3 regions of the Candidatus Avoscillospira sp. LCP25S3_F1 genome follow, and region 1 is predicted to be linked to each of the others. Evidence: a T-box and tRNA genes for the amino acid it is inferred to sense, from the RefSeq annotation. Region 1 holds a T-box; the other regions hold tRNA genes.
The links. The T-box of region 1 lies ahead of ACTQ33_RS08115 (valine--tRNA ligase). A T-box ahead of a tRNA ligase gene usually reads a tRNA of that ligase, here a tRNA-Val.
Positions count from the first base shown of each region.

Region 2: it has a tRNA-Val gene. The T-box ahead of ACTQ33_RS08115 (valine--tRNA ligase) is inferred to sense a tRNA for this amino acid. The anticodon was not compared.
Region 3: it has a tRNA-Val gene. The T-box ahead of ACTQ33_RS08115 (valine--tRNA ligase) is inferred to sense a tRNA for this amino acid. The anticodon was not compared.

Region 1 covers NZ_JBQKJT010000007.1:101,664-112,344, forward strand. Annotated here, with positions in the region: gene ACTQ33_RS08090 (HPr family phosphocarrier protein) at 1-11, shown strand, start outside; gene uvrC (excinuclease ABC subunit UvrC) at 99-1,928, shown strand; gene rsmD (16S rRNA (guanine(966)-N(2))-methyltransferase RsmD) at 1,925-2,485, shown strand; gene coaD (pantetheine-phosphate adenylyltransferase) at 2,482-2,967, shown strand; gene ACTQ33_RS08110 (hypothetical protein) at 2,981-3,478, shown strand; T-box leader at 3,575-3,793, shown strand; gene ACTQ33_RS08115 (valine--tRNA ligase) at 3,863-6,499, shown strand; gene ACTQ33_RS08120 (STAS domain-containing protein) at 6,627-6,941, shown strand; gene spoIIAB (anti-sigma F factor) at 6,943-7,383, shown strand; gene ACTQ33_RS08130 (SigB/SigF/SigG family RNA polymerase sigma factor) at 7,380-8,090, shown strand; gene ACTQ33_RS08135 (ATP-dependent helicase) at 8,155-10,524, shown strand; gene yunB (sporulation protein YunB) at 10,565-10,681, shown strand, end outside.
Region 2 covers NZ_JBQKJT010000001.1:265,159-275,839, reverse strand. Annotated here, with positions in the region: gene ACTQ33_RS01565 (ABC transporter permease) at 1-633, shown strand, start outside; gene ACTQ33_RS01560 (ABC transporter substrate-binding protein) at 630-1,733, shown strand; gene ACTQ33_RS01555 (ABC transporter ATP-binding protein) at 1,735-2,478, shown strand; gene ACTQ33_RS01550 (hypothetical protein) at 2,516-2,860, opposite strand; partial or broken gene ACTQ33_RS01545 (hypothetical protein) at 2,927-3,556, opposite strand; gene ACTQ33_RS01540 (hypothetical protein) at 3,690-3,929, shown strand; gene ACTQ33_RS01535 (hypothetical protein) at 3,964-4,203, shown strand; gene ACTQ33_RS01530 (hypothetical protein) at 4,273-4,512, shown strand; tRNA gene ACTQ33_RS01525 (tRNA-Val) at 4,555-4,631, opposite strand; gene ACTQ33_RS01520 (GerMN domain-containing protein) at 4,729-5,367, opposite strand; gene ACTQ33_RS01515 (cupin domain-containing protein) at 5,584-6,003, opposite strand; gene eutH (ethanolamine utilization protein EutH) at 5,996-7,081, opposite strand; gene ACTQ33_RS01505 (EutN/CcmL family microcompartment protein) at 7,068-7,325, opposite strand; gene ACTQ33_RS01500 (hypothetical protein) at 7,322-7,804, opposite strand; gene pduL (phosphate propanoyltransferase) at 7,797-8,402, opposite strand; gene ACTQ33_RS01490 (ATP-binding protein) at 8,399-9,115, opposite strand; gene ACTQ33_RS01485 (BMC domain-containing protein) at 9,119-9,418, opposite strand; gene ACTQ33_RS01480 (acetaldehyde dehydrogenase (acetylating)) at 9,445-10,681, opposite strand, start outside.
Region 3 covers NZ_JBQKJT010000010.1:105,896-116,576, forward strand. Annotated here, with positions in the region: gene ACTQ33_RS10635 (LTA synthase family protein) at 1-285, opposite strand, end outside; gene ACTQ33_RS10640 (glycine--tRNA ligase) at 389-1,822, opposite strand; gene ACTQ33_RS10645 (DUF3810 domain-containing protein) at 2,036-3,100, shown strand; tRNA gene ACTQ33_RS10650 (tRNA-Val) at 3,160-3,235, shown strand; gene ACTQ33_RS10655 (6-carboxytetrahydropterin synthase) at 3,478-4,044, opposite strand; gene ACTQ33_RS10660 (TetR/AcrR family transcriptional regulator) at 4,335-5,003, shown strand; gene ACTQ33_RS10665 (trimethylamine methyltransferase family protein) at 5,128-6,567, shown strand; gene ACTQ33_RS10670 (TIGR00266 family protein) at 6,726-7,403, shown strand; gene ACTQ33_RS10675 (MBOAT family O-acyltransferase) at 7,678-9,072, shown strand; gene ACTQ33_RS10680 (alginate O-acetyltransferase AlgX-related protein) at 9,083-10,414, shown strand; gene ACTQ33_RS10685 (low molecular weight protein-tyrosine-phosphatase) at 10,466-10,681, opposite strand, start outside.

The DNA of each region.
Region 1 (10,681 bases):
AAATTTTCTGATTCACATCGTCGGATGGCTGTCTCGATGACCGCGTGATCGCTCCGCGGCGCGAGACAGCCATTTTCATTTTACGGTTTGGAGGGACTATGACCAAGGAAGAATTGCGGGACAAAGCACTGTCGCTGCCCTATGAACCGGGCGTCTATCTCATGTCCGACCGGCAGGGTCAGATCATCTATGTGGGCAAGGCCAAGCGGCTGAAAAATCGTGTCTCCCAGTATTTTCAGGATTCCGCGTCCCACACGCCCAAAACGCGGCTGATGGTGTCGCATATTCACTCCTTTGAGACCATTGTGGCCCGGTCGGAGTTTGAGGCTCTGGTGCTGGAGTGTTCCCTCATCAAACGGCACATGCCCAAGTACAACATCCTTTTGAAGGATGACAAGGGGTATCCATATATTCGCATTGACTTGCGGGAGCCGTACCCAACCATGAAAATTGTCAGCCGGGTGGAGAACGACGGAGCCGAATATTTTGGCCCCTTCGGCGGTCGTGGCGTGACCCAAAGCGTGCTGGACACCATCCGTCTTACCTGGAAGCTACCGGGCTGTCACAAGCAGTTCCCGCGGGATATTGGTAAGGACCGGCCGTGTCTCAACTTTCATATGAACGTCTGCGATGGATGGTGCCAGCCCCGGCAGACCGGGGAGCAATACCGGGCCGCCATGGATCAGGTGGTCAAGACGCTGCGGGGACAATATCAGGATGTGGCGGCAGATATCCGGGAGAAAATGCTGGCCGCTTCCGACAGCCTGCAATTTGAGCAGGCGGCAGCCCTGCGAGATCGGCTGCGCTCTCTGGAAGCGTTGAGCCAGAAACAGCTGGTGACGGCAGGCACCATGGCCCATACCGACGTGGTGGGCTTCTATCAGAGTGAGGCCAAGGCTTGCTTTGCCGTGCTGCACTATGTAGGCGGCAGCCTGTTGGATAAAGACTATCAGATCTTGCCGCCGGCTGACAGTCCTGAAGAGGCGGTATCCAGCCTGGTCAAACAGTATTATCTTTCCCGACAGGGCATCGTCAAAGAAATTTTACTGCCCTTTGCCATGGAAGACGCGGAGTTATTTGAACAGCTGTTGCGGGAAGAGTTTGGCCGTCGAGTCCATCTGCGGGTGCCGCAGCGGGGAGACAACGTCCGGCTGGTGGAATTGGCCAACAAAAACGCCAGGGAGGAAGCTGAACGGGTGACATCCCGGGAGGAACGGGTCCAGGGCGCGCTGGGTATGCTTTGCTCCATGCTGAACATGGACAAGTTGGAGCGCATTGAAGCCTACGATATCTCCAACCTGGCTGGATCGGACATTGTGGCTTCCATGACGGTATTTCAGGACGGCAAACCGCTGAAAAGGGATTATAAGCATTTCAAGTTGCAGGAACTGGATGACCAGAATGATTATGAATCCATGCGGCAGATTATCGAGCGCCGGTTTCGCCGTCTGCTCCAAGGCGATGAGGGATTTTCCGAAAAGCCGGACGCTTTGTTTATTGACGGCGGTGCAGTCCATGCCGGTGTGGTGGAACGGCAGCTGGCCGACATGGGCTTGAGGATTCCAGTCTTCGGCATGGTCAAGGACAATCGCCATCGGACCCGCGCATTAACCCGGTCCGACGGCAGCGAAATCGGCATTGCCGGGCAGCCGCCGGTGTTTGCGCTGGTGGGCCGCATCCAGGAGGAGACCCACCGATTTGCCATCACCTACAACCAGACGCTCCGCAGCCGCCGCATGCGGGGTTCGGAGTTGGACGCTATCGAGGGCATCGGACCCAAACGGCGGGAGCAGCTGCTGCGACGATTCAAATCCATGAAGCGTATCCGGGAAGCCACTCGGGAACAGCTGCTAGAGGTGCTGCCCCAGGGGGCGGCAGAGGCGGTCTATGCCCATTACCATCCCCATACAGAGGAGGAAACACCATGAGAGTCATTACGGGAACCGCTCGAGGCGTCCGGCTCAAGACCCCCGACGGGCTACAGACCCGTCCCACGGCCGACCGGGTCAAAGAGGCGGTATTCAGTATCATTCAGTTTGAAATTGAGGGCCGCCGGGTTCTGGACCTGTTTGCCGGCACAGGCCAGCTGGGGATTGAAGCATTGAGCCGTGGAGCGGAACATGCCGTCTTTGTGGATGCCCGACGAGAGGCCGTGGCGCTGATACGGGAGAATTTAAAGCGCACCCGTCTCAGCGACCGGGCGGAGACGGTCCAGGGGGATTATCTGGACTACTTGAGCCGGTGCCGTCAGACGTTTGACATGATTTTTCTGGACCCGCCTTATGCCGAGGTGTTTCTGGAGACAGCACTACAGAAAATATCGGAAATTGACATTTTATCAGACGGTGGTATAATAATCTGCGAGAGACCGGTGGAAAAACCCCACCCCGGTCAGTTTCCGGGCCTTTCGTCCGGTAAGGATTACCGCTACGGAAAGACACTGGTCACGCTGTACCGCAAGGACAGCCATAGGGAGGAACCATGACAACAGCCATTTACCCCGGCAGCTTCGACCCCATTACCAAAGGGCATCTGAATATCATCCAGCGGGCCGCCAAGATTTTTGACCGCCTCATCGTCTGTGTAATGGTCAACGTGGATAAGCGGCCCATGTTCACCTTGGAGGAGCGGGTGGATATGATCCGCCGTGTGACGCAGGGCCTGGACAATGTGACCGTAGACAGCTCCTCGGCGCTGCTGGCGGAGTATGCCCAGCAGAACAACGTCAACGTGGTAGTCAAGGGCTTGCGGGCTGCGACAGATTTTGAGAAAGAGTTTCAGATGGCGCTCATCAACCACAAGATGAATCCCAATCTGGACAGCATGTTCTTAACGTCGGAACACCAGTTTATGTACTTGAGCTCCAGTGTGGTCAAGGAGCTGGGCAGTCACGGCGCCGATCTCAGCGACTTTTTGCCGGAGGAGATCATTCCTGACTGCGTAAAACGAATGAATCAAACTGTTTGAGGAGAAATGTAGCATGGCGAACAGCATTGACGAAATCATTGACAGCATATACAACATTATCCGGGATGCATGGTCGCTGCCCTTGGGCACCGACAAGTGTGTGATTGAGCGGGACAAGGTTCTGAATCTGTTGGACGAAGTCAGCCGTCAGCTGCCCGGCGAGATGAAGCAGGCCAAGACCATTGTGGAATCCCGTAACGAGGTCATCACCAACGCCAAAAAGGAGGCGGAAAATATCCTCAAGCAGGCCGAACAGCGGGCCATGCAGATGATCTCCAAGGAAAATGTTTACCTGGAGGCGCAGAACGAGGCCAATGAAATGATTAAGGAAGCTCAGGTGAAGCTTAAGGAGCTGCGCCAGGTAACCAATGAGTTTGTAGATGACGCTTTGAAGCGCACCGAAGAATCCATCAGCGAGGCACTGGCCCGTGTACAGGATTCCCGTGCCAAGTTCAACGCCTTGACCAACCCACAGGAGAAGAAGCCTTCTCCTATTATCGAGGATATCTGAGTGATTGTGCGGACGGCCGCCTTTGGGTGGCTGTCCGCTTTTTCCGTACAATAGATTGACAAATTCCCAAAGATGGTGTATCATCGAATTAATATTGGAAACGCGATGACGAGGAAGAGTACAAAGTGCGGCCCCTTTCAGAGAGCAGACGGATGGTGCAAGTCTGCGGTGCGGCTTTGGAACGTCCCCTTTGAGCGGAGGGCTGAACCGATGCAGTAGGCCCCTTCGGGTCCTCCCGTTACAGAGGCGCAAGTGGCCCGCTTTATTAGAGTGGGAAACCGGGTGGTACCGCGGAATGTTGATTTCGTCCCGACAGCACAGCTGTCGGGAATTTTTATTTCTCCCTGCCCTTGCGAAAGAATTGACAGGAGTTGAAGAAACACTATGGCAAAAGAACTGTCCAAGGTCTACGAGCCGCAGGAAGTGGAGAGCCGCATCTATGAAATGTGGCAGAAGGGCGGCTACTTCCACGCCGAGCGTGACCCCAAAAAGAAACCCTTTACCATCGTCATGCCGCCTCCCAATGTGACCGGCCAGCTGCACATGGGCCATGCCATGGACGCGGCGCTGCAGGATGTGCTGATCCGTTTTAAGCGTATGGAAGGTTATTCTGCCCTGTGGCTGCCCGGCGTGGATCATGCCGGTATTGCTACCCAGATCAAGGTGGAAGAGGAACTTCGTAAGGAGGGCCTGACCCGCTATGACCTAGGCCGTGAGAAGTTCCTGGAGAAGGTCTGGGACTGGAAGCATAAGTACGGCAACCGCATTGTGGAGCAGCAGAAAAAGCTGGGCGCCTCCTGCGATTGGGACCGGGCCCGGTTTACCATGGACGAGGGCTGTTCCAATGCTGTCCGCGAGGTATTCGTCAGCCTCTATGAAAAGGGCCTCATCTATAAGGGAAGCCGCATCATCAACTGGTGTCCCCACTGTGTCACGGCTCTGTCCGACGCCGAGGTGGAGTACCAGGACAAGCCCGGCCATATGTGGCATCTGCGTTACCCCCTGGCCGACGGTTCCGGCGACGTTATCGTGGCCACCACCCGTCCTGAGACTATGCTGGGCGACACCGGTGTGGCTGTGAACCCCAACGACGAGCGGTATCAGAATATCGTAGGCAAGACCTGCATCCTGCCTCTGGTCAACAAGGAAATTCCCATTGTAGCCGATGAGTATGTGGATATGGAGTTTGGTACCGGCTGCGTGAAGATGACCCCCGCCCACGATCCGAACGACTTTGAGGTTGGCCTGCGCCATAACCTGGAAGTGATTCGCGTTTTGGACGACAACGGCAAGGTCAACGAGTTCGGCGGCAAGTACCAGGGTATGGACCGTTACGAGGCCAGAAAGGCCATTGTGGCCGACCTGGAGGAGCAGGGCTACTTGGTAAAGATCGAGGACCACGCCCATAACGTGGGTACCTGTTATCGCTGCCACAACGATGTGGAGCCCATTATCTCCGCCCAGTGGTTTGTCAAGATGCAGCCTCTGGCAGAGGCTGCGCTGGAGTGTGTCAACAGCGGCGCAACCAAATTTGTTCCCGAGCGTTTTACCAAGACCTATACCAACTGGATGGAAAACTGCCGCGACTGGTGTATTTCCCGTCAGCTGTGGTGGGGCCACCAGATTCCGGCCTGGTACTGTGCCGATTGCGGCCATATGACCGTGTCCCGCGAGGATGCCACTTGCTGTGAGAAGTGTGGCAGTAAGAATATCGCCCGTGACGAGGATGTGCTGGATACCTGGTTCTCTTCTGCCCTGTGGCCCTTTGAGACCTTGGGCTGGCCCGATAAGAATGCGGAGGATTTCAAATACTTCTATCCCACTGATGTACTGGTTACCGGCTACGATATTATTTTCTTCTGGGTGGCCCGTATGATCTTCTCCGGCTGTGAGCACACCGGCAAGCCGCCGTTCCACACGGTGCTGATTCACGGCCTGGTCCGCGATGATAAGGGCCGCAAGATGTCCAAGTCCCTGGGCAACGGCATTGATCCTCTGGAAATGATCGATCGCTTTGGCTCTGACGCCCTGCGCATGAACATGGTCACCGCCAACTCTCCCGGCAACGACATGCGTTTCTATGTGGAGCGCTGCGAGGCCATGCGCAATTTCGCCAACAAGATCTGGAATGCCAGCCGCTATGTGTTGATGAATCTGAAAATTGAGAAGAACGAGCTGCCGGCCATGGAGGAACTGGAGTTGGCCGACAAGTGGATTCTTTCCAAGCTCAACACCCTCATCGCAGAGGTTACTGAGAACCTGGACAAGTATGAGCTGGGTATTGCCGTTCAGAAGGTCTACGACTTTATCTGGGACAGCTATTGTGACTGGTATATCGAGCTGACCAAGGCCCGGCTTTACAGCGAGGACGAGGCCAGCAAGACCGTGGCCCAGAAAGTGCTGCTGTATGTGCTGGATCAGTTCCTGAAGCTGCTGCATCCCTTTATGCCCTTCCTCACGGAGGAAATCTGGCAAGCCATTCCCCACGAGGGTGACAGCATCATGGTCCAGTCCTGGCCCAAGTTCCGGGAGGATTTGTGCTTCAAGACGGAAGAGACGGCCATGGAGGCGATTATGAACGCCATCCGTGCCGTCCGCAACCGCCGTGCGGAAATGAACGTGCCGCCCTCCAAAAAGTCTACCCTTTATGTGGTCACGGGCAAGCGGGATGTTTTTGAACAGGGCGCCGGTTTCATCACCCGTCTGGCTTACGCTGATCAGGTGGTGGTTGCGGATACCGCTCCCGCGGGTCATGAGGACATGGTCTCCTGTGTTACTGCCGATGCGGAGATGTTCATTCCCATGAACCAGCTGGTGGACATCGAGAAGGAGCTGGAGCGTATCGCCAAGGAACTGGAGAAAGCAAGAAAGAATCTGGCATCCATCGAAGGTAAGCTCAGCAATGAGAACTTTGTTTCCCGTGCTCCGGAAAATGTGGTCAATGCGGAGAAAGAAAAGGCTGAGAAGGCCCGGGCTTTGATCGCTCAGCTGGAAGAGGCCGAGAAGCGGCTGAAAAAGTAAAAATCCCGGAAAACTTCGTCCTCTGTGGCGGACTTCGACAGGATTTATTTTCCAAAAACTGTATAATAAGCGCACACGGAATTGTCTCCGTGTGCGCTTTTATTATTTGCGGAGAGGATGAGAGCCCATGACCAGTTATCTGCAGGACAAGCAGTTGACCATTGCCCTCAGCGGCGAGATTGATCATCACAGTGCCCGGGAGACCATGGAAACCATTGGCGGTAAGATAGATACCTACCTGCCAGCGTTGTGCATTCTGGATTTTCGGGATGTGACATTTATGGATTCCAGCGGCATCGCCATCGTCATCAACGCTGTTCGCCGGATGCGGGAGATTGGCGGCAAAATACGCCTGCAAAACATTCCGGCCCAACCCTATAAGGTGTTGGAGGCGGCGGGTATGGCAAAACTCATTGAGATACCGGAGAGGAGCGGCACATAAGATGAAATATGAAAACCAGATTCAGGTGACCTTTCCCAGCAAATCGGTGAACGAGGGGCTGGCCCGGTCCATTGTGGCGGCCTTTGCGGCCCAGCTGGACCCGACGTTGGACGAGCTGGGCGATATCAAAACAGCGGTATCCGAGGCGGTAACCAACTGCATTGTCCATGCATATCCCGATGAAATTGGCATCATTACATTAAAAGCGAGAATCACCGGCGACGGTGTGCTGGACCTGACCATTCGGGACAAGGGACGAGGCATTGCCGACATTGACCAGGCAAAGACGCCGTTGTTCACCACCGGCGGCGCGGAACGATCCGGCATGGGGTTTACCATCATGGAGAGCTTTATGAATGAACTGCGGGTGACTTCTCAGCCGGGAAAGGGTACTACGGTACATATGAAGCGGAAGATTGTAAAACGAGGAGAACGCCCGTGAGTGCGGCTCTGGAAGAATTGATTGTCCGTTCCCAACAGGGAGACCGGCAAGCTGGGGAACAGCTGGTGGTTGATAACACCGGGCTTATTTGGTCCGTGGCACGGCGGTATTTTGGCCGGGGTGTGGACCCGGACGACCTTTACCAGCTGGGATGCGTAGGATTTCTCAAGGCGGTGGCCGGATTTGATACCCAGTACGGGACCCAATTTTCCACCTATGCCGTGCCGAAGATTGCCGGAGAGATCCGGCGGTTTCTCCGAGACGATGGGGCGGTGAAAGTCAGCCGCGGTCTCAAAGAACGTGCTGCTGCCGTCAAGATGGCCCGCCAGCGGCTGACAGGGGAATTGGGACGGGAGCCGACCTTGTCGGAGATTGCGGAACAGGTGGGGTTTACTGTAGAGGAAATCGCCATGGCCGAGACAGCTACCTCGGCCGCAGAATCTATCCAACGGGAAACCGGGGAGGATGGTTTTACATTAGAGGCGGTTCTCACTGATGGAAGCCAAGAGGACCAACTGATTGAGCGCATTGCGCTGCGGGAAGCCATTGCCAAGCTGCCGGAGCGGGAACGTATGGTGGTGGTCCTGCGGTTTTTCCGCGGGTTGACTCAGGAAAAGACAGCGGCCATTGTGGGTGTCTCCCAGGTCCAGGTGTCGCGTATTGAAAAGAAAGCACTGACCCATCTGCGGGAAACCATTTTGGAATAGTGCTCGACAAAAGGGGAAAAATATAATAAAATAGTTCCATCTATAGAAATTACAAGGTGAAACTATGAGCACATTGGAACAACGTTTTCTTGCTGCCCGCCGGGCGGTGATCGCATCGCAATTTGCGGGACTGAACCCGGAGCAGCGTCAAGCGGTCCTGACCACGGAAGGGCCGCTTCTTTTGCTGGCCGGCGCAGGTTCCGGTAAAACCACCGTGTTGATTCATCGGATTGCAAACCTGCTGCGCTACGGTTGTGCCTCTGACTCCGATGAGATACCGTTTCCTCCAACAGAGGAGGATGTGGCGTTGCTGGAGTCTTTTGTGGATTATCCTCGTGAAGAGGATCGTCGTCGGGTGGACGCCTTATGCGCTTGCCGTCCGGCGGCGCCTTGGAATGTTATCGCCATCACCTTTACCAATAAGGCAGCCAACCAGTTGAAGGACCGGCTGGAGTCGATTCTGGGTCCCGATGCCAACGATGTGTGGGCCATGACCTTCCATTCCGCCTGCTGCCGGATTTTGCGCCGGGATATCGAACGACTGGGATATGACCGCAGCTTTACTATTTACGATACTGCCGATTCGGAACGGGTCATGAAGGACGTGGTCCGTGACATGGGCCTGGATGATAAACTGCTGCCGGCCCGGCTGTGCTTGAACTTGATTTCCAAAGCAAAGGACAAACTCCAGTCGCCGGAGGACTTTGCGCGGCAAGCTGAGGCTGCTGGAGATTACCGCATGGAGCGCATCGCCAAGGCTTATGCCGAGTATCAAAAACGGCTGCGAGCAGCTAATGCGGTGGATTTCGACGACATCATCCTGCTGACAGTACAGCTGCTACAGGAGCATGAGGACGTGCGGAACCATTATCAGCAGAAGTTCCGCTATGTCCTCATCGATGAATATCAGGATACCAACCATTTGCAGTTTCTGCTGGCCCAGCTGCTGTCCGGCGGCTATGAGAATATCTGCGTGGTTGGTGACGATGACCAGAGCATCTATCGATTTCGCGGCGCCACCATTGAGAATATCCTGGGCTTTGAGAAACAGTATAAGGGTGCGCGACTCATTCGATTGGAACAGAATTATCGCTCTACCAAGTGCATTTTGGCGGCTGCCAATGCTGTTATTGCCAATAACCAGGGGCGTAAGGGCAAAAATCTCTGGACGGAAAACGATGATGGGGAGAAAATCCGACTGTATGAAGCATACAACGAATCTGACGAGGCTAATTTTGTCACTAACGGCATCTTGACCCGTTCCCGAGGGCAGAACCTCAAGGACTACGCGGTGCTCTATCGGACTAACGCCCAATCCAACGCGCTGGAATATGCGTTCAAACGCAATGGTATTCCATACCGGGTCGTGGGTGGTATGCGGTTCTTCGATCGGGCAGAGGTTAAAGATATGCTGGCCTACATGTCGGTCATCAACAACCGCAGCGATACGCTGCGTCTGCGGCGAATCATCAACAATCCGCCGCGCGGTATTGGCCCTAAGACCGTGGAGACGGCAGAACGACTGGCTGAAGCAGAGGGGAGTCCGCTCTATTCAGTGATTGCCCGGGCAGGGGAGTATCCAGCTATGGAAAAAGCGGCCAATAAGCTGAAAGCCTTTACCGACATGATCGACGGATGCGAGGAATTGCTGGAGACGCTGACATTGGCAGAATTCTACGACGAACTATTGATTCGCAGCGGTTACCTTGCTATGCTCGAAGCCAAAGACGACACAGAAAGCCAGACCCGGGCCGAGAACGTCCGCGAGTTGAAATCCAGTATTCTCAGCTACATGGAGAATCAGGATGTACCGACGCTCAACGGTTTTTTGGAGGAAATCGCTCTCTATACGGACTTGGAGCAGTACGATCAGGGCGCGGATGCAGTGGTAATGATGACCATTCATTCTGCCAAAGGCTTGGAATTTCCCCATGTGTTCCTGGTGGGCATGGAGGAGGGACTGTTCCCTGGTTCCCGGGCCATCGGTGAGCCGGAGGAGATGGAAGAGGAACGGCGTCTCTGCTATGTGGCCATTACCCGCGCCAAGGAAAGTATCACTATTACCCATGCCCGGCAACGGATGCTCTATGGCCGAACTTCAGTAAACCGGCCATCCCGCTTTGTGCAGGAAATCCCGGCCCAGTACACCACCGGCAGGACTGAGGCGCAGATCAAGGCAGCGCAGCAGAAGTCAATCCCCAAGCGGGAACCCAAAAAGGATTACTCGTCGTTGACGAATCGCTCTACCCAGCCGGTGGAGGCCATGAGTTATACGAAGGGAACCCGGGTTTGCCATACGGCCTTTGGTACTGGTATGATTCTTGCGGTGACGCCGATGGGGAACGATGCCCTGCTGGAAATTGCATTTGACAACGTAGGCACCAAGCGGGTCATGGCTAGAACGGCTGGGGCTCATATGAAAAAGCTGTCATAATTGCCGTCGCTCGCCCATAGACATGGGCGAGGTGGTGGCGATGGCAATCAAATACCGAAAGATTCGACTGCGGCGGCGCTGGATGGTGGTTCTGCTGTTGCTGGCACTGCTGATCCCGGCGGCAGTGATGAGAATGCGGCTGTTCCCTATCGTGGAG
Region 2 (10,681 bases), on a different contig from region 1:
GACCGGGCGCTGCTGGCCGAACACGCGTTGGTGACGTTGCAGGAAGCGCTGTATGGTCTGGTCCTGGGCGTGGCCATCGGCTTTTTCTTTGCCGTGCTGATGGACGCCTTCGAGGTCCTGTACCGGGCCGTCTATCCCATTTTGATTCTGTCCCAGACCATCCCCACGGTGGCCATCGCGCCGCTGCTGGTGCTGTGGTTTGGATATGAGATGCTGCCCAAGGTCATCCTCATCATTCTGGTGACCTTTTTCCCCGTCACCGTGGGACTGCTGGACGGCTTCCGGTCTGTGGACCGGGACGCCGTGGGGCTGCTGCGGTCCATGGGGGCCGGGCGGGTCCGGATTTTCCGCTATCTCAAATGCCCCTCGGCCATGCCCCAGTTCTTCTCGGGACTGCGCATTGCCGCCGCCTATTCGGTGGTGGGCGCAGTCATCAGTGAATGGCTGGGCGGCTTCGCCGGGCTGGGCGTCTATATGACCCGGGTCAAAAGCGCCTTTGCCTTTGACAAAATGTTTGCCGTGATCTTTCTCATTTCCGCCGTCTCCCTGGCCCTCATGGCCGCCGTGAGCCTGCTGGAGCGAAAGAGCATGCCCTATCGCTATCTGAAAGACAGAAAGGAAGAACCCAAATGAATCTGACCAAACGCCTGTGGGCGCTGCTGCTGGCCCTGACTTTGATGCTGGGCCTGGGGGCCTGCGGCCAGAAGGCCCAGGACACCGCCACGACCGACGAGCCTGCCACCACTCCGGAGACCACCGCCGACGATGCTGCTGCCACCGGCGAGCCGGAAGCCACGGAGGACCAGGACCCGGCGGAGCTGACGGAGATTACCTTCGTCCTGGACTGGACCCCCAACACCAACCACACCGGCGTGTATGTGGCCCAGAAGCTGGGCTATTTTGAAGAGGCTGGACTGACGGTCAACGTGGTGCAGCCCCCCGACGGCGGCGCGGAGATGCTGGTGGGCAGCGGCGGCGCACAGTTCGGCGTGTCCTTCCAGGACTACATCGCCCCGGCCCTCATCGGGGATGCCCAGCTGCCCATTACGGCGGTGGCGGCCATCATCCAGCACAACACCTCCGGCATCATCTCCCGCAAGGGCGAGGGCATGGACACCCCCAAGGGGCTTGAGGGCCACAAGTACGCCACCTGGGACCTGCCGGTGGAAAAGGCCACCATCCAGCAGGTCATGGAGGCCGATGGCGGCGATTTCTCCAAGGTGGAGCTGATTCCCTCCATGGTCACCGACGAGGTGACGGCGCTGGAGACCAAGTCCGTGGACGCCATCTGGGTCTATGAGGGCTGGGCCGGTGTGGCCTGCGACGTGGCCGGTCTGGAGACCGATTACTTCGCCTTTGCCGATATTGACCCGGTGTTCGACTTCTACACCCCCGTCATCATCGCCAACAACGACTATCTCACCGAGCATCCCGAGGAGTCCAAGGCATTCCTGGAGGCCGTGACCCGGGGCTATGAATACTGCATGGAGAACCCCAAGGAGGCCGCCGACATTCTGATGGAGGCCGTGCCGGAGCTGGCCGACAGCGCCGATCTGATCTATGCCAGCCAGGAGTTCCTGGCCGGGGAGTACCAGGCCGATGCCGCCCGCTGGGGCGAGTTTGACGCTGCCCGGTGGAGCGGATTCTTCCAGTGGCTCAACGACAACCAGCTCCTGGATGGAGAAGTGACCGTGGACGCCGGATTTACCAACGACTATCTGCCGGAAGCCTGAGATGGAAACGCTGGAAGTACGCAACGTCTCCGTGTCCTTTGACGGCCGGCAGGTGCTGGAGGATGTGTCCGTCACCCTGCGGAAAGGGGAGCTGGTGTGTCTGCTGGGCGTCAGCGGCGGCGGCAAGACGACGCTGTTCAACGTCATTTCGGGCCTGCTGCAGCCCGACGCCGGACAGGTACTTCTGGACGGGGTGGACATCACCGGCAAACCGGGCCATATCAGCTATATGCTGCAAAAGGATTTGCTGCTGCCGTACCGGACCATCGAGGACAATGTGGCGCTGCCCCTGCTGCTGCGGGGCGTAAAAAAGCGGGAGGCCCGGAAACAGGCGTCGGCGCTCTTTGAGGAGTTCGGCCTGGGAGGGACGGAAACCCTGTGGCCCTCCCAGCTGTCCGGCGGTATGCGCCAGCGGGCGGCACTGCTGCGGACGTACCTGTTTTCCCAGGATGTGGCGCTGCTGGACGAGCCCTTTTCGGCGCTGGATACCCTGACGAAAAGCGCCATCCACCGGTGGTATCTGGACGTCATGGAACGGATTCACCTTTCCACCCTGTTCATCACCCACGACATGGACGAGGCGGTGCTGCTGTCGGACCGGATCTATCTGCTGACGGGTCAGCCGGGCCGCATCACATCGGAGATCGTCGTGGAAGAGCCGCGGCCCCGGCGGCAGGATTTCAATTTGTCTCCGGAATTTTTGCAGTACAAGCGGCAGATTCAGGAGCGGTTGCAGAGACCATAGGAAAAACGCGGAGATCACGTTGATCTCCGCGTTTTTGTCACAGGGGGCGATTCAGTTTCAGGATGGTCACGTTGATCTCGCCGTCCCGGGCATCGGCGGAGCCGCTGTAATTAAAGGTCAGCACCGTGGACGACGGCGCCTGGATGATGAAAAAGCCGGAGCCGCAGGCGCTGGACCCGGCGGCGGTGGTGGCAAAATAGATGCCGTATTCCAGATGGGACGTGCCGTTGTACGACGGCGTCACCTGCAAGTAGTTGGGGGCCGAGAAAATGGCCGACACCTTGTAGGACACCAGATAATAGCCCGGCGCCAGGGCAATGCGCTGGGAATCGGTCTGAACGATGTGGCCCGTGGGGTCCGTGACATCGGGAAACAGGTCCAACAGGGTGCTGCGGATCAGAGGATACTGAAAATTGAAATAGGAGGCGAAGGCATCGTCCGGCGCTGCCCCGGTGGGTCCCGTCGGACCGGTTGGCCCGGCGACGCCCTGGGACCCGGTAGGGCCGGTGGCACCTTGGGGACCAGTCGGCCCCGTTGGTCCGGTAGGCCCGGGGACGCCTTGCGGTCCTGTGGGACCGGCGGCACCTTGGGGCCCGGTCGGCCCCGTTGGGCCGGTAGGGCCGGGGACGCCTTGCGGTCCTGCGGGACCGGTGGCACCTTGGGGACCAGTCGGCCCCGTTGGGCCGGTAGGTCCGGGGACGCCTTGCGGTCCCGTGGGACCGGTGGCACCTTGGGAACCGGTGGGTCCCGTCGGTCCGGTTGGGCCGGGAATTCCCTGGGGACCGGTCGGCCCAGTCGGCCCGGTGCCGCTGCCGCCTCCGGCGGGTCCGGTTGGACCCGTTGGCCCCATGGGTCCGGCAGGGCCTGTCGCGCCCGTAGCGCCGCTGGGGCCGGTAGGACCTGTCGCGCCCGTCGGCCCCGTTGTACCGGTTGTTCCAGTCGCCCCGGTGGCCCCCGTTGCCCCCGTTGGTCCCACGGGGCCCTGGGGACCGGTGGGGCCGGTCGGCCCGGTACCGCCGGGACAGCAGCGGCATGGACAGGGGCAGCGGCACCGGCTGCCATCCTCATACAACATCATACAAATCCCTGCTTTCTCAAAAATACGCTCCTTCCAGTATAGGCGGCGGCAGGGGAGATGGTGACAGGGATTCCACATTGCAGGGTGGAGAAAACCGTGGTATACTAAAAAAAAGGGATTGGGAGGTGGGACCATGTGGAAAGATTCACCGCGTGCCGTCCGGAAGGTCGTCGGATGGTTCATGCTGTCCGGGGCGGTATTGGCTCTGGTGGGCGCTATGATGGAAGTGACTGCATTGACCGTGATAGGGGTGCTGCTGCTGATCGTTGCGGTACTTATCCATTTCATGTACTACCGCTGCCCCCACTGCGGCAGATTTTTGGACCGCAGCACCGGCGCATACTGTCCCTATTGCGGCAAAAAAATGGAATAAACTGCTGTTTTAAATTGTGCCAGGAGGTGGGACCATGTGGAAAAATTCTCTGCACACCGTCCGAACCATTGTGATGCGATTGTATCTGTCCGGCGGCGGTGTGCTGCTGCTGGGGGTGTGCTTCACAAGCATGCTGCTCTGGGCCGTGGGCGTGGTGATTCTGCTGGTGGGTTTGGTCATTCATCTGCGGTACTACCGGTGTCCCGTTTGCGGGAAATTTCTGGACCGAAACACTGGTGCGTTTTGTTCCCACTGCGGTGCCAAAATTCAATGAATAACAATCTGGAACACGCCATGCGGGGTGTTGCTCCCGCTGTTTCAATTTGTGCCGGGAGGTGGGACCATGTGGTATGAATCGCCGCGCACGGTCCGAAAAGTGGTCGCTGGAATTGCCGTGACCGGCTGTATGATCCTGCTGTTGGGGATGTGGCGCAACCGTGCGCTGCTCATTGGACTGGGGTTTGTTGTGTTATGCGGGGGTTCCATATTCAATCTGCTGTTTTACCGCTGTCCTTACTGCGAAAGGCATCTGGGCCGCAGCAACGGGGAATACTGTCCCTATTGCGGCTCCAAAATGGAATAAACAACAAAAAAAGACACACCATATGGTGTGTCTTTTTTAAACTGGTGGAGACTAATGGACTCGAACCATCGACCTCCTGCGTGTGAAGCAGGCGCTCTAACCAGCTGAGCTAAGCCTCCGTCGCTTGACTGCTTTGATATTATAGCACGAATTTCAAAAAATGCAAGAGGTTTTTGAAAAAAATTTTTGGGGCTCCCAGGAGCCCCAAAAAAAGCGTCATTCCACTTCCATCATGGTAAAGGGGGTGTCGTAGACATTGTGGCCCGTTTCCAGCACGGCCCCGTCCACGGTCAGCGTCAGCGTCTGGGCGTTGTAATAGGTCAGCATGGTATTGACCAGACTGCCCAGGAGCATGGTCTCTCCGGCAGTGCCGGTGGTGGCTGCCGCGTCGCCAAAGGCCTGGGACACATCCAGGAAAATCTGGCTGTCGCCGGGCGTATAGCTGACAGTGGCCTCGTCGCCCTCGCCCGTGGTGGTCTCGGTGCCGTTGTTCTCCATGCGGAAGTCGTTGACCGTCACGCCCTCGGGCAGGGCCTTATGGGCAATCAGGGCGTCCACAATGCCCTGGGGATTGGCTTTCACTGTCTCGGTCACCGTATCAAAGCCATCGGCGTTGTCGTTGGGCAGATACAGGGTGACCTCCGTCTCGTCCACCACGGCAATGTCGGGAATCTCGTCCTCGGCCAGCTCCTGCTGCACGTCGTCGCTGTCCTCCGTGGACTCGGTGGGCACTTTCTCCGCCGCGCTGTCCTTGGTGGGCGCGTCGTCGGGTTCTGCGGTGGGTGAAGCGCCGCAGCCTGCCAGCAGGCCCAGGGCCAACACCAGCGCAACCAGGCGCAACCATATGGATTTCATGGAAATCCCTCCTTGTGTTTTGTCGAAAACTGGGAAAAAAGTTCCTGTTGCACCGTCAGTATACCATACTTTTGCAGATTTGCATAGTCCCACATCCCCAAAGCGCAATAGCCCCGGGCGATTGCCCGGGGCCGATCTATATGAAGACGAACCCAGTACCGATTGCAGCGACGTACCGCTGCGGGCGCGCTCGAGCCGGTCAAAACCGCGTTTTGACTAGCTCGAACTCTGCCAGTCGGCCGGGTAAGTCACATAGAGGAAGCGGGCGAAGTCCGGGGCGGCAAACTGAATCTTGCTCCCCTTGGGAATCAACAGGACTTCGCCGGGACCGGCCGTTTCCGTCCGGCCGTCACAGTGGATGGACAGCTGCCCCTCGATGACGTAGTCAATCTCGTCATAGGTCAGCGTCCAGTCAAAGGTGGTCTGTTTCATCTCCATCAGCCCGGCCCCCAGCCGGGGGCTCTGGTTCAGGGTGAACAGGTCCCGTGTATAGACGTGGTCCCCCGGCTTGCCCGTATCCAGCCGGTCCTCCGGCCGGACCGACAGGGTGGGCAGGGGAATGGACCGGACCCGCTGGGAATCGTCCTGCTCCCGCAGGACCTCCAGCACCAGATTGCGTATGGTTTCCTTATCCATGGGCCGCCTCCTTTTTCGTCAGAAACAGGGCTACGGCAATGGCCGTCACACCGCCCACCAGTTTGCCCACGATCATCGAGGTGAGCATCTCCGGGGCAAAGCCCGCCGTGAAGCCCAGATGGTCGCCAAAGACAAAGGACGCCGACACGGCAAAGGCAATATTTAAGATTTTGCCCCGGCGGTCCATCTTCTCCACCATGCCGAACATGGGAATGGAATTGGCAAGGCTGGCCACCAGTCCGGCGGCGGCCACATCGTTCATCCCCAGCAGGTTCCCCAGCTTCATCAGCGGTTTCCGGAATACCTTTGTGATGACGTACACCAGAGGGAACGCGCCAGCCAGGACAATGGCGATATCGCCCACCACCGTAATGCCCTCCTCAATGGGGGCCATGCCGGGAATGACCACCAGCCCCGTCAGCTTTTCGATGATGGCGGCGGCCAGGCCGATGGTGATAACCGCCAGGACAATGCGGCCGAAAATCGAAAAGCCTTTAATCATGGCCGATTCAAATTTCCAGAGGCCCAGAACGATGAGCAGGGCGAAAATCACAATGGGAATCAGATTGACGGCCACCATGCCCACGGGAAAACCCGCCGCCAGGCCGCCCACAAAGCTGCCCAGGGGAATGGTGATGATGCCCGCCAGCACGCCCTTGGCCAGATAGGTGGTATCCTCTTTTTTGAGGATGCCCAACGCCACGGGAATGGTAAAGACAATGGTAGGGCCCAGCATGGAGCCGACAATGATGCCGCTGAACAGGGCGGCATCCCGGTTTTCCGTCAGCTCCATGGCCAGGGGCGCGCCGCCCATGTCGCAGGCCAGCAGGGACCCGGCGAACATGGCCGGGTCCGCGCCGAAGACCCGAAACACGGGACCAAGCACCGGCCGCAGCAGATTTGCCAGCACCGGGGCCAGGGAGATAATGCCGATCATGGCCAGGGCCAGAGAGCCCATGGCCAGAATGCCTTCTTCAAACTGGGGTCCCAGGCCGAACCGATTGCCGAAAATCCGGTCCAGCGCGCCCAGCACCATGAAAATTACCATGAGGTAAACAATCAGTTCATTGATGGACATACGATTCCAACTCCTCCAACTGGTCGAGTATCCCCACAATGGCCGCGTCGGCGGGGGCGTGGGGATTTTCCATGCGGGCGGCGCTGCCGAAGCTCAGCAGCACCTTGTCCCCCACACCGGCCCCCACCAGGTCCACGGCCACCAGCTGTCCACTTTCGGTGGACACCAGCTGGAGCGGGTGGCCCAGCAGGCCGGGGGACTTTTTGGTGGCCCAGACGGAGCAGAGTACCGTGGCGATCTTCACGACAACCCGCCTCCCTCCAAAAGCTCCCGGGCCATGGGCGTCAGCACCGCCCCCGCCGGGGGCCGCTGCTTCTGGGCCAAAAGCTGCCGGGCCCGGGCGGCGGTGATGACCGTATGGCCGCCGCTGCCGCCGGTTCTCCCGCCGTAAAACCGAACGCCCCACTGGCGCAGCGTCCGCTCCGCCGCCATCAGCCGTCCCCACAGCGCCCGGTTGGCCGTGGCGCTGTGGCGGCGGTAGGTGAGACCGCCCTCGTAGAGATAGACCGGCATCCCCGTCAAGAGGGCGTCCAATACCCGGCTGTCGGAAAATTGCAGCAGCTGTTCCGCCGTCAGGGAACCGATGAGCACCGCGTCATAGGGGGCGTGGCCGGTGAACGCATAGCCCAGACTGTCGGCGGGCCGCCGCCCAATCAGCAGCGCACGGGGTCCGGCAACCTCCAGACGCCGCAGGACCTCTTCGATGATTTGTTCTTCAACCATGGACAATCATCCCCAGGTCCCCCTTTTTGTGGCCGCAGCCGTTGGCCTCGTCCAGATCGATGTGGGCAAAGGTGGCAAACTGGGGACTGACCCGCACCGACACCCCCTGCAAAATCACCGGCCGGGACGACAGGCACCGCAGAGAGACGGTATCGCCGTTTTTCAGGCCGTGCAGGGCCGCATCCTCCGGCGTCATATGGATGTGGCGCTGGGCCACCATGACGCCCTGGTTCAGCTGTACCTGTCCATGGTCGCCCACCAGGGTAATGCCCGGCGTGCCTTCCACATGGCCGCTGAGCCGCACGGGGGCGTCGATGCCCAGGGTATAGGCGTCGGTGCGGGAGATCTCCACCTGGGCCTCCTTCCGGGCCGGTCCCAGAACGGCCACCCGCTCCAGCTTGCCCTTGGGACCCACCAGCGTCACCCGCTCGGCGCAGACGTACTGGCCCGGCTGGGACAGGGGCCGCACATTGGTCAGGCCGTGGCCGAACAGCGTTTGCGCCTGGTCATCCGTCAGATGGACGTGACGGCCAGACGCCTCCACCTCCAGAAACAGACGGCGGCAGACCTCGTCCGTGACGCGCTCCACCAGATTCATGGCTCCACCTCCTTTTGTTCCGCTTTCAGTTGTATCTCCAAAATCCAGCACAGGCTGGAAAGCCGGTTCAGGGCCAGAATGATATCGTCCCGGCTTACCACCCCGTTTTCGTCCCGAAAGGCCCGGTAGGCCGCCCGCTCCGCCTGGCGGATGACGGTGCGGACCTTGTTGATGGCCAGCAGGGTGGGGGAATCGTGGCGGGAGGGCATAAAATGGCTTTGGCCGTAGTATTTTTGTGGTGCGTGGCTCCGCTCCCGCAATTCCTCCACCGTCAGGCCCAGCAGATGCAGAGGCTGCACCGGCTCGTCCAGCACGTCGGCCCGGATGAGACTGCGGACAAAATCGAGAATCTCCTGGAGATGGTCCGCCATGTCCTCCCGGCCATCGGCCATGGCCGTCCGCTGGGCCAGCAGCAGCTCCGCTTCCAAGAGGTCGATCTGGCCACGGAACTCAATGCGGGGATGGTCCTTGAATACCAGAAGGTTGCCCCGCAGATGGGTCATATGCTCGGGCTTTTCCGTCAATGTCCCGCCGAACAGAGTCTCATACGTTTTCGGCTTGAGCTGCTCCCCCTGGACGATCTCAATGCGCTCCTGCCGCAGCCACTCCCGGGCCGACGGGGTCAGGCGGTCGCCGGGGCCTAAATAGAACACCCGGCGGCCGTCCTTCACCCGAATACAGGCCCGGACGCTGCTCTCTGTAAAGAGCGCCACGGCTTACGCCTCGCCGGACCCGTCGCTGCCGGAGGGCAGAATGCCGTTGACCTCGGCATGGGGGCGGGGAATCACATGGACGGACACCACTTCGCCCACCTTTTCCGCGGCGGCGGCACCGGCCTCGGTGGCGGACTTCACCGCGCCCACGTCGCCCCGGACCATGACGGTGACCAGACCGCCGCCCACCTGGACGCGGCCCACCAGCTGGACGTTGGCGGACTTGACCATGGCGTCGGCGGCTTCAATGGCCCCGACGAGACCCTTCGTTTCGATCATACCCAGTGCATTTGTGTTAGCCATGTTGTAAACGCTCCTTTATCCGTTACTTATTGCAGTTTTGCCAGAATCTTGTTGACCAGTGCTTCCACCATGTCGTCGGAGACGACGGCGGAGGACACGGGGGCGGTGGTATTGCCGCTGCTGCGGGGGACACCGTCGGAGACGCCCCAGGCAATGCGGCGGATGTTGATGAGGTCCAGAGGACCGATGTTGTTGGAAGACGAGCTGCCGCCTACGGCGCCGCAGCCCAGAGTCAGGGCCGGGAACAGATTGGTGGACGCGCCGATGCCGCCGAAGGTGGCCGGGGTGTTGACCAGGAAGCGGGAGACGGGGATTTTCTCGCCAAACCGCCGCACCACCGATTCATCGTTGGTGTGCATGGAGAAGGTGTGGCCGCTGCCCTCGTTGCGGAGAATCTGACAGCATTTTTCCAGCACCGCATCCTCGTCCCGCTCCACGAAGAAGCCCAGAATGGGGCAGAGCTTCTCTCTCGAATAGGGCTGATCGTGGCCCGCTTCCCTGGCGTCGGCCACCAGAATTTTCGCCGTGGACGGCACGCCGCTGAGGCCTGCCAGCTGGGCGATCTCCGCCGCCGTCTTGCCCACCACCGCCGCGTTGATGGCCCCGTTGGGCCGGAACAGGAATCCGGCCAGACGGTCGGCCTGCTGTTTGTCCAGGAAGTGGCAGCCCTGCCGCCGCATCTCGGCCCGGACCGTCTGTTCCATGGACGCCTCCACGATGACGCTCTGTTCCGAGGCGCAGACGGTGCCGTTGTCAAAGGTTTTCGATTTGACAATGGCGGCCACGGCCTTTGGCACGTCGGCGGTCTTCTGGATATAGGCCGGGCCGTTGCCCGCGCCGACGCCGATGGCCGGACGGCCCGAGGAATAGGCGGCCTTGACCATGCCGGGGCCGCCGGTGGCCAAGATCAGTTTGACCAGATCGTGGCGCATCAATTCCTCCACCGCCGCCATGGTGGGGGTGGGCAGGGCGGAAATGGCCCCGTCGGGGCATCCGGCCTGCTTCGCCGCCTGGGCCACAATCTCCACGGCCCGCAGCGTACACTTGGCCGCGTTGGGGTGGGGGGAGAAGACAATGGCGTTGCCCGCCTTCAAGGCGATCATGGATTTGTAGATGACCGTGGAGGTGGGGTTGGTGGACGGGACGATGCCCGCGATGACGCCCACGGGGACGCCCACATCCAGCAGTTTTTTCTCCGGGTGCTCGGCGATGATGCCGATGGTCTTTTCGTCTTTGATGGCGTCATAGACCGTCTGGGCGGCA
Region 3 (10,681 bases), on a different contig from region 1:
CGCCCAGGCCCGATTGGTGAGAAAAAAGAAGAAGGCCATCAGCAGCGCCACCACCAGCAGGTTCAGCGCCGCCAGTCCAGGAATGGCAAAATAGCTCATGAGCCGCGGCCGTACAAAGTACAGTGACCCGATGAGCAGCCCTGTACAGGTGAGATACAAAACGCCCACCGCCAGCGCCAGCAACGTGAGGGCTGTCAGCAGCCACCGTCTGCGGGGCGGCGTATCCGGGCGGCAGGGGTCTAAAAACGCCCGGAAGCGTTTATATGCGTCGATGGCTTTTCCCATGGTGTTCCTCCGTTTGGTAATTTGCGCAAAAGTACCGGGGGTGCTGCATCACAGCACCCCCGGATGAAATTGATCCATCAATAAATAACCTGGAAGTCGGCGATCAGAACTTCACCCGCTCGGCCAGCCAGTTTTTGACCTCGGAAATGGGTACGCGCACCTGGTCCATGGTGTCGCGGTCGCGGATGGTGACACAGTGATCCGCCGGAGTCTTGTCGTCGCCCACGGTCTGGAAGTCCACGGTGATGCAGTAGGGCGTACCGATCTCATCCTCGCGGCGGTAGCGCTTGCCGATGGAACCAGCGTCGTCGAAGTCCACCATAAAGTCCTTTTGCAGCTCGTGGTACAGCTCCTCGGCGGCGGGGGTCAGCTTCTTGGACAGGGGCAGGACGGCGGCCTTGAAGGGCGCCAGGGCCGGGTGGAAGTGCATGACCACACGAATATCGTCGTTGCCGTTCTTGTCCTGGCCCACAACCTCCTCGTCGTAGGCCTCCACCAGGAAAGCCAGGGTCACGCGGTCGGCGCCCAGAGAGGGCTCCACCACATAGGGGATAAACCGCTCGTTCTTCTCCTGGTTGAAGTAGGTCATATCCTTGCCGGAAGTGGTCTGGTGCTGGGTCAGGTCGTAGTCGGTCCGGTCGGCCACGCCCCACAGCTCGCCCCAGCCAAAGGGGAACAGGAACTCAAAGTCCGTGGTAGCCTTGGAATAGAAGCACAGCTCCTCGGGGTCGTGGTCACGGAGGCGCAGATTCCCCTCCTTCATGTTGAGGCTCAGGAGCCAGTCGCGGCAGAAGCCTCTCCAATACTGGAACCACTCCAGATCGGTGCCGGGCTCACAGAAGAACTCCAGCTCCATCTGCTCGAACTCGCGGGTCCGGAACGTAAAGTTGCCGGGGGTGATCTCGTTGCGGAAGGATTTGCCCACCTGGCACACGCCGAAGGGCAGCTTGCGGCGGGTGGTGCGGACAATGTTCTGGAAGTTGACGAAAATGCCCTGGGCCGTCTCGGGGCGCAGATAGACCGTGTTCTTGGCGTCCTCGGTGACGCCCTGGAAGGTCTTGAACATCAGATTGAACTGACGGATATCGGTAAAGTTATGCTTGCCGCAGGTGGGGCAGGGAATGTTGTTGGATTCGATGAAGTCCTTCATCTCCGCCTGGGAGAAGGCGTCGATGGGCTTCTCCAGGGTCACGCCGTTTTCAGCAGCCCAATCCTCAATGAGCTTGTCGGCGCGGAAGCGCTCCTTGCACTCCTTGCAGTCCATGAGGGGATCGGCGAAGCCGCCCAAATGGCCGGAGGCCACCCACGTCTGGGGGTTCATCAGAATGGCGGAATCCAGACCCACGTTGTAGGGGTTTTCCTGAACGAACTTCTTCCACCAGGCCTTCTTGACGTTGTTTTTCAGCTCCACGCCCAGGGGGCCGTAATCCCAGGTATTGGCCAGGCCGCCATAGATCTCGGAACCGGAGAACACAAAGCCGCGGCCCTTGCACAGGGCAACGATCTTGTCCATGGTCTTTTCGGTGTTTTTCAGCATTTTCAAAGCCTCCGTAATGCGGCAGAGGAACGACACTTGGCAACAATGACGCGCCCCGCCGGTGATATAACAGTATCATTATATCCCCTCACCCCGGATTGTCAACCAAAAGCGGCGGTTTCCCTTTTATTTTTCGGAAGTTTATGGTATATTTGTTCATAGCTTTGCAGTAAACTATAGTGTAATGACTCTGCACACCCAAAGGAGCATCCCATGAAAACCATTTCCCGTGTCATCTTCTCCGCAATTCTTTTGGTACTGACGGGACTGCTGCTGGCCATCGGCGCCGCGGCTCCCGCCCCCATGTTTGACTGCTACCAGGAATTTTCCCAAAAAGCCCTGTCGGTTCTGTCTGGGCTCACCGGCGTGGTCCCCTTTGCCGTGTGGGAAGTGCTGGCGCTGCTGCTGATTCTCTGGGCTATCTATACGCTGATTGAGTGTCTGCGTCGGGGCCGGGTCCTCCGGTGGCTGTCCGGCGTTCTGGTCACCGTCTGCACCCTGGTACTGCTGTTTGTGGCATTGTGGGGGCTGAACCACTTTGGCCCCACGGTGGGAGAGCGTATGGGGCTGAAAACCCGTCCCTATTCGGTGGACGAGGTCTACAATGCCGCCCTCTGGTATGCGGAACAGGCCAACACCCTGGCCGCCCAGATGCCGTCCGACAGTCAGAACGTCACCCAATTTTCCGACTTCTCCACCCTGGCCAAAGCGGCCGGCAAGGGTTACGCCGCTCTGTCCCGGCAGTACGACTGCTTTACGGAAGCCGGAGCCACGGTTAAAAAGCTAACGGCCTGGCCCCTGTACTCCTATTCCGGCATTACCGGTATCTTTATTCCCTTCACCGGCGAGAGCAATGTAAATCCCGATACCTATGCCGCTTCCCTGCCCTTTACCATGTGCCACGAGCTGGCCCACCGTCAGGGCTATGCCGCCGAGAACGACGCCAACTTCTGCGCGTATCTGGCCTGCATGGCATCAGACAATGTGGAATTTCGCTATTCCGGCGCCTACTCGGCCTTTGTCTACTGTTATAACGCCCTCCACAGCGCCGACCGGGAGTTGGCTGCTCAGGTGTGGGAAACAGCCTCGAAACAGGTGCGGGCCGACTGCGCCGCCGCCAACACCCATTACGCCCAATATGAAGGTAAAGTCCAGGAGGTGGCCCAGGAGGCCAACGATGCCTATCTGAAAGCCTTCGACCAGGAAGATGGCGTTCAGTCCTACGGGGCCGTCGCCGACTATCTCATTGCCCTGTATCTGTCACAAAAAACCGCGTAAAAATTTTTTAAAAAACCTATTGACTTTTTCACAGCCCCGGGATATAATAATGGGGCGCTGGACGATTAGCTCAGCTGGTAGAGCATTCGCTTGACGTGCGAAGGGTCAGCGGTTCGAGTCCGTTATCGTCCACCAAAGAGGCAGGAGATATCCTGCCTCTTTTCTTTTTTACTGAAAAGGTTCATCCGCTGACCCTTCGCTATTTCAATCACCCCGCCGCAGCGGGAACCGGGCCGCAGGCCCCGGTTCGGTCAGCGGTTCGAGTCCGTTATCGTTTACCTAAGAAACCCGGTTTATGTATCAAGCATAAACCGGGTTTCTCAACAGGTTGAACCGGGCGTGCCGCCAACGGCACGCCCGGTTGTGATTGGGGCAACTCAGCCCTTTTTATAGCCGCACTTGGGGCAAACACCCTTTTCGTTCAGGGCAATGCCGCACAGGGGGCAGCGGTCAATCTGATTGTGGGTGTCAAACTCAGCGGACGCCGCATTGACGCCGCTGGTAAAGGTGATCTTGGCAATGTTCAGCTTATCTTTCAGCAGATCATAGACGATCTTGATCATGCCCTCCACGGTCATGGTCTCCTTGGTAACCACCAGACGACATTCGGGGTAAGCCTTGGCCAGTGCCGTCTCAAAGGCGGGGCCCTTCATCTGGTTCTGGGGCGCACCGTTGCGGATCCCCTGCTTCTCATAGACGTCCAGAATGGCGGGCAGCAGAGGATCATCCTCCCGGAGAATCAGCGCGTGATCAAAATTCTTCAGCACCGACCAGGCCGTCTTCTGAATCTCGTTACAGGGGAACACCATATTGACGCCGGGCTCCACGGTGTCCTCTACTTCGATGGTCAGCACGCCGGTGTGGCCGTGCAGGTACTGGGCTTCCCCTTTAAAGCCGTAAAATCTGTGGGCGTACTGCAAATCCAATGTGGTAATACTTCTCATGGTAAATTCCTCCTGTTTGCATTGTTTTGTAACCGGTATGCCCCATGCTGCGGCCAGCACCGGCTGTCTTGCTTTTAATTTTAGTAATTAGAATTATTCTAATTACTGATTACAGGATACTACAGATTGGGTTCTTTGTCAATCCCCTGTTGTGCAAAAAGTGGCCCACAGTCGGTATTTGTACCATTTTTATATAAAGTACACAAAAACCATTCGGTAGTTTTTACTTGACATTTGATATAATACCGTATATATTTATGGTAATCAAGATTACCAAAGGCGGTGACTCCTTGAAGCCACTTCGTAAAATCCGTTACATTGAGATCACCAGTGAGATTCTACAGCAAGAGGGCATTGAGAGTGTCACCATCCGCAAAGTCGCCGAACGGGCCGGATGTACCAGCGCCGTGCTCTACAAACATTTCGAAAACAAGGAACACCTGATTATGCTGGCTTCCGTGCGGTTTCTCGAACCGTACATTATTGAGTTTATCAGGTTGTCCTCCCGGGAGGATTTGTCCTCTATCCAGATCGATCTTCTGTTATGGAAATGCTTCATCGAGGAAGCCTTCCGCAACAAGCCCTATTATGAGCTGATGTTTTTCAGCGACCATCGGGATATGCTGGAAGATTGCGTCTACGAATATTATCAGATGTTCCCCGAGGTCCAACGGCGGTTTGATGGTTTTTCCGCCAGCATTATTTTCAGCAACAATTTACAGGAGCGCGAACTGCTTCGCCTGCGGCGGGCCGCCCATGCCGGCGTCCTGTCCCTGGAGGACGCGACCCTGTTGAGCCGCCTGACTGTGGCCGTATTCAACGGCATTTTCACCCAGTATTCCGGCGTCACCATGACCGACAGCCAAATCCGGTCCGCTGCCGAGGAATGCTATCAATTGATTTATACTCTGTTCCAGCGGTTTTTGCCCGCCGGCGTGCCCTTGGACGCCACCCCCTGACCTGTGCGAAATACTGGTACCCCGCGTATCAGTATTTCCTTTTTACCCTAAAAAGTAATCAAGATTACCCTTGTGATTACCCTCGCTGAATTCCATATCCACAACTATTTAGGAGGAACGCATCATGACGAGAAAAGAGCAGCAGGCCATCCGCGACGCTGAGATCGTGGAGCTGATCCACAAGAATACCCTGCGCATTCTGGAGGAAATCGGTATCGCTTTTCTGTCCGAGCACGCCTTGGAGCTGCTGCGCAGCAAGGGTGTCCGTGTAGAGGGCAACCGTGCGTACTTCACCGAGCAGCAGGTTATGGACGCTCTGGCCGTGGCCAAGAAGGACTTTGTGGTTCGTGCCCGCAACAGCAAGTACGACGTAAAGATGAACACCGAGGACATCTATATGACCCCCGGTTACGGCAGCCCCTCCGTGGTGGAGACCGACGGCACCGTTCGCCCCGCTACCTTTGATGACTTCCTGAAGCTGGCCGTCATCGTCCAGCAGAGTGAGGAGTTCGCCATCAACGGCGGTATCCTGGCCCAACCCTCCGACATCGAAGCAGAAATCTCCGCCGAGGCCATGGTGTACGCCACCCTCTGCCGTTCCGACAAGGCGCTGTTCTCTGTCTGCGGCGGCAAGGTCCAGGCCGAAAACATTATGAAGATGATGCGCATTGTCTTCGACGGCGACATCACCGAAATCCCCTGTACCTTTAACCTGATCTCTCCCCTGAGCCCTCTGGGCGTCACCGAAGCCACCATCGATACCATTGACGTCTGCGCCCTCAACGGTCAGCCGTTGGTTATCGCCCCCGGCAACATGGCCGGCGCTACAGGCCCCATCTCCCTGGCCGGCAACGTGTCCCAGGCCAACGCCGAATTCCTGGGCATCAACGTCTACGCCCAGATGGTCCGTCCCGGCACCCCTGTGGTCTACGGCTTTGCTTCCACCGTCAGCGATATGAAGAATATGCAGGCTTCCAACGCCAGCCCCGGCTTCGTCAAGGAGGCCAAGTACGGTGCGTTGATGGCCAAAAAGTACGGCTTGGCCTGCCGCAGCGGCGGCGGTATGTCCGATGCTTCCGGTCTGACGGCCCAGGCCGGTGTGGAGAGCGCCATGAGCATGTTCGAGTCCTTCGCCGAGGGCGCCAACCTGATGATGCACGCCTGCGGCTCCCTGCACTCCTTCAACACCGTCAGCTTCGAGAAGTTCCTGCTGGATATTGAGACCTTCACCCGTATGAAGTACTACTTCTCCGATCTGCCCTGCGACGAAGACGCTTTGGCGTTCGACGCCATCAAGGAAGCCATTGAGGACGAAGGCGGCGTATACATCACCCTGGACCACACCTATGAGCGCTGCCGCATCGACCCCTGGTATCATCAGGTTTCCATCCACTCCAACACCAAGGGCGATCCCAACCAGGCCCTCTACGATTCCATCCACAAGCGCATGGACGCCCTGCTGAACTCTTATGAGTGCCCGGCTTTGGCCCCCGAGAAGCGCGCCGCCCTGGACGACATCATGCGTGGTCTGGGAATGAAGGACAGCGACATCGCCAAGGTCTGATGCTTCCCGATTGTTTTCCATAGGAATCCATACACCTCCAAACATACACACTCCAAGGACAGCGGCCATCCCGGCAACGGGGTGGCCGCTGTCCGCTTGACGAAACGTCCATTCCATCGTATGATGGAGCCATCCCATAGATACAAGGAGGTATTCCCATGCAATATGAACTGGCCGGCGGCGCCTTTCCCGTCGTGATCTGCACCCTTCAGGACGGCGAACAGATGATCACGGAAAAGGGCTCCATGGTCTGGATGACCCCCAATCTACAGATGGAAACGTCCGGCGGCGGCCTTGGCAAAATGTTTTCCCGTGCATTTTCCGGTGAGAGCATGTTCCAGAACATCTACACATCCAAGGGCCAAGGCACCATTGCCTTTGGCTCCAGCTTCCCCGGCCGTATCATGCCCCTGGAAATCGGTCCCGGTCGGGAGATGATTCTACAGAAAAACGCCTTTTTGGCATCGGAAGCCGGTGTGGAGCTGTCCATCCACTTCAGCAAAAAGCTGGGAGCCGGATTCTTTGGCGGCGAGGGCTTTATCATGCAGCGGCTCTCCGGCCATGGCATGGCCTTTGCCGAAATTGACGGCGAGCTGGTGGAGTACGATCTGGCGCCGGGTCAGCAGCTCATTGTAGACACGGGCAATGTGGCAGGCTTTACGCCCTCCGTCTCCATGGATATCCGGCAGGTACCGGGTCTGAAAAACAAATTCCTGGGCGGTGAGGGCCTGTTCAATACCCTTTTAACCGGCCCAGGCAAGGTGTGGCTCCAGACCATGCCCATTTCCAATGTGGCCATGGCCATCCGTCCCTTTATCCCCACCGGCAACGGATGACCGCCGCAGCTTCATAAGACTGACAAACAGCCGGGACCAGACGCCCAAACGTCCGGTCCCGGCTGTTGTTTCACCGTCTATATTGCTGGAATATTGGATACCCTATAATGTTGAAAAAATGAAGCATTTATTCTGTGCAAAACTCCGGGGCGGCTCTGGCCGGTTTATGTGCGTTTCCCCGGTTGACCGTGTGTTTTTTGAGTGTATCGGACTTGCCCTTTTGATACATAACTGGTAGAATAGAACCGTATTTTACCGTGTGGGAGGCGCAAACGTGGTATTTTCTTCGATTGAATTTCTCTTTGTCTTTCTGCCGGTGGTGCTGCTGCTGTACTTCAATCCCCTGACTCGCAGCCGCACCTACCGCAATGTGGTCCTGTTGGCTGCCAGCCTGTTTTTCTACGCCTGGGGCGAACCGGTTTTCGTCTTTCTGATGATCCTCTCCATCATCATGACGTGGCTGGTAGGCGTGAAAATGGATGCCGCCGCATCCAATCGCAAAAAGCCATGGCTCACCTTGGGCATTGGCCTCCATGTGCTGCTGCTGGTGGTGTTCAAGTATCTGACCTTCCTGTGGCAGCAGTTGGGACTGCTGCTCCATATGGACACCGGGGCCATCGATATTGCCCTGCCCATCGGTATTTCCTTTTTCACTTTCCAGCTCATGAGCTATCTGTTTGACGTGTACTACGGCAAAAGCGCCGTGCAGAAAAATGTCTTTTGGCTGGGACTGTATGTGTCCCTGTTTCCCCAACTGATCGCCGGTCCCATTGTCCGCTATGAACAAATTGCCGATGAAATTCTCCACCGCAAGGAGACACGGTCCGATTTCTCTGCGGGTATGACCCGGTTTATTTTCGGTCTGGCAAAAAAATTGCTGCTGGCCAACTATATGGCCCAGATTGCCGATAACACCTTTCTGTTATCGTCTCTGCTGCCCATCTCCGTAGCATCGGCCTGGCTGGGAGCCATCGCCTACGCCCTGCAAATCTACTTCGATTTCTCCGGCTATTCCGATATGGCCATCGGTCTGGGCCGCATGTTTGGCTTCCATTTTGCCGAAAACTTTCACTATCCCTATGTGGCCAACAGCATTACGGACTTCTGGCGGCGCTGGCACATCTCTCTCAGCTCCTGGTTCCGCGATTACGTCTATATCCCCCTGGGCGGCAACCGGGTCTCCCGCCGCCGTCAGTTGTTCAACATCTTTGTGGTCTGGGCCCTCACAGGTATCTGGCACGGCGCGAACTGGACCTTTGTGGCCTGGGGCCTGTTCTACTTTGTTCTGCTGATGGCGGAGAAGACCTTCGGCTTCGCAAAAAAACTGGGTATTTTCTCCCATCTGTATGTGTGGCTGATGGTGCTGCTGGGCTGGGTTCTGTTCCGGGCCGAGAGCATCGGCGCCGCCCTGCGGTATATGGGACAGATGTTTGGCCATGTCACCGCCGGGTTCACCGACGAGACCTTCTGGACGTACCTGAGCAGCTGCAAGTATGTTCTGCCGGTGGCCCTGTTCTTCTGCCTGCCGGTATATCCCTTCGTGAAACGGCATCTGCCCGCCGTAGCCGCCGATCTGGTGACCGCCGTGGTACTGCTGGCAGCCGCGGCCCTGTCCCTGCTGTCGGTGGTAGGCACCACGTACAATCCCTTTATCTACTTCAACTTCTAAGGAGGCAGTCATGGCAAAGAAACCGTTTACATCCATCATTTCCTGGCTGTTTCTGGTGATGGTGCTGTTGGCCTTTTGTTCCATCGCCGCCCGGGCCATCATTAAGGAAGTTCTGATCGATGGGTTGGGCATGGACAATGCCCTGACCCAAAAGGCATTCCCCGCCGGTGACGGCGGCGGCAAGGTCCAGGTCACCGGCGACGACGGTTCCACCGACTGGTCTTTGACCTATCCATTTCAGGAGCAATCGGCCACCGTCCAGGTGTCCTTTCTCCAGGAATTAAAAAACCGTGTGACCGAAGCCGAAACGGCGCTGACCGACTATTGCAAGCAGATGCTCCCCTATTATGACACCCTGGTGACCCAGACCAGCGCTATGCAAGAAAAAATCGGTTGGAATATTACAGCCTATCCCGAGTATAACGCCATTGCCCAGGTCACCGGCGATTACTATGCCACCGTGCTGGAAAAACAGGATATGACCGAGAACATTCGGTCCGTTTCCCTGCTGCAAGACTACTGTGAATCTTTGGGTGCCGGGTTCCTCTATGTCCAGGCCCCCTATAAGATCTGCAAGTATACCGACAACGTAGTGGGCGACTTCTCCAACGAGAATGCCGACGCGCTGGTAAGCGGTTTGCAGCAGGCGGGCGTCTCCTATATTGATATGCGGGAGGAAATCCACAACGCAGGCTTTGATCACCACAGTCTGTTCTTTGTCACCGACAGTCATTGGAAACCCCGGACAGGCCTCTGGGCCACCGGCGTCATTGCCCAGCGGCTCAACAACCTGTACGGCTGCAACATCCCACTGACGTACTTTGAACAGGACCAGTACACGGCTCAGGTCTATGAAGACTGGTTTCTTGGCTCCCAGGGCAAGCGACTGACGCTGGCCCGGGCTAATCCGGAGGATATTGAACTGCTCTACCCCACCTATCCCACGGACCTGCGGTTCTACGCCCCGGCTCTGGGGGTGGACCTGACGGGCGATTTTTCCGTGGTCTATGATATGAAGCACATTGAAACAAAGAACTATATGTATCTGACACCCTATTCGGCCTACGCCCACAGTGATTCCGCCGTGGTCCGGTATGAAAACCATCTGGCGCCCAACGATACAAAAATTCTTTTGATCAAGGATTCCTTTGCCAATGTGGTGGCCCCGTTCCTGTCCCAGGGTGTGGCTCAGCTGGACCTATTGGATCTGCGGTACTTCAACGGCAGCGTGGAAACGTATATTGCCGAAACCCAGCCCGACGTGGTCATGGTCCTGTACAACCCCGGCAACCTCAAGGAAATTGACTGGGATACGCACCTGAGCACCTTTGACTTCCGGTAAGCACAAGAACCCCCGGCCTGCCGTCCGCAGACCGGGGGTATAATTTTGTTTTTACTGGTTGTCAATGTGGCGCAGCAGACCAACACAGCCCTCCAGCACGTCTTCCCAGGTGGCCTGGAAATCCCCTGTATACCAGGGGTCCGCCACCTGACCGGGTCGGTCGGTGAAGTCCAGCAGCAGATGAATTTTCCCGTCAGGATCACCGCCGCACATCCGCTGCATATTGCGGAAATTGGCCTGATCCATGCCGATCAAATAGTCATACTG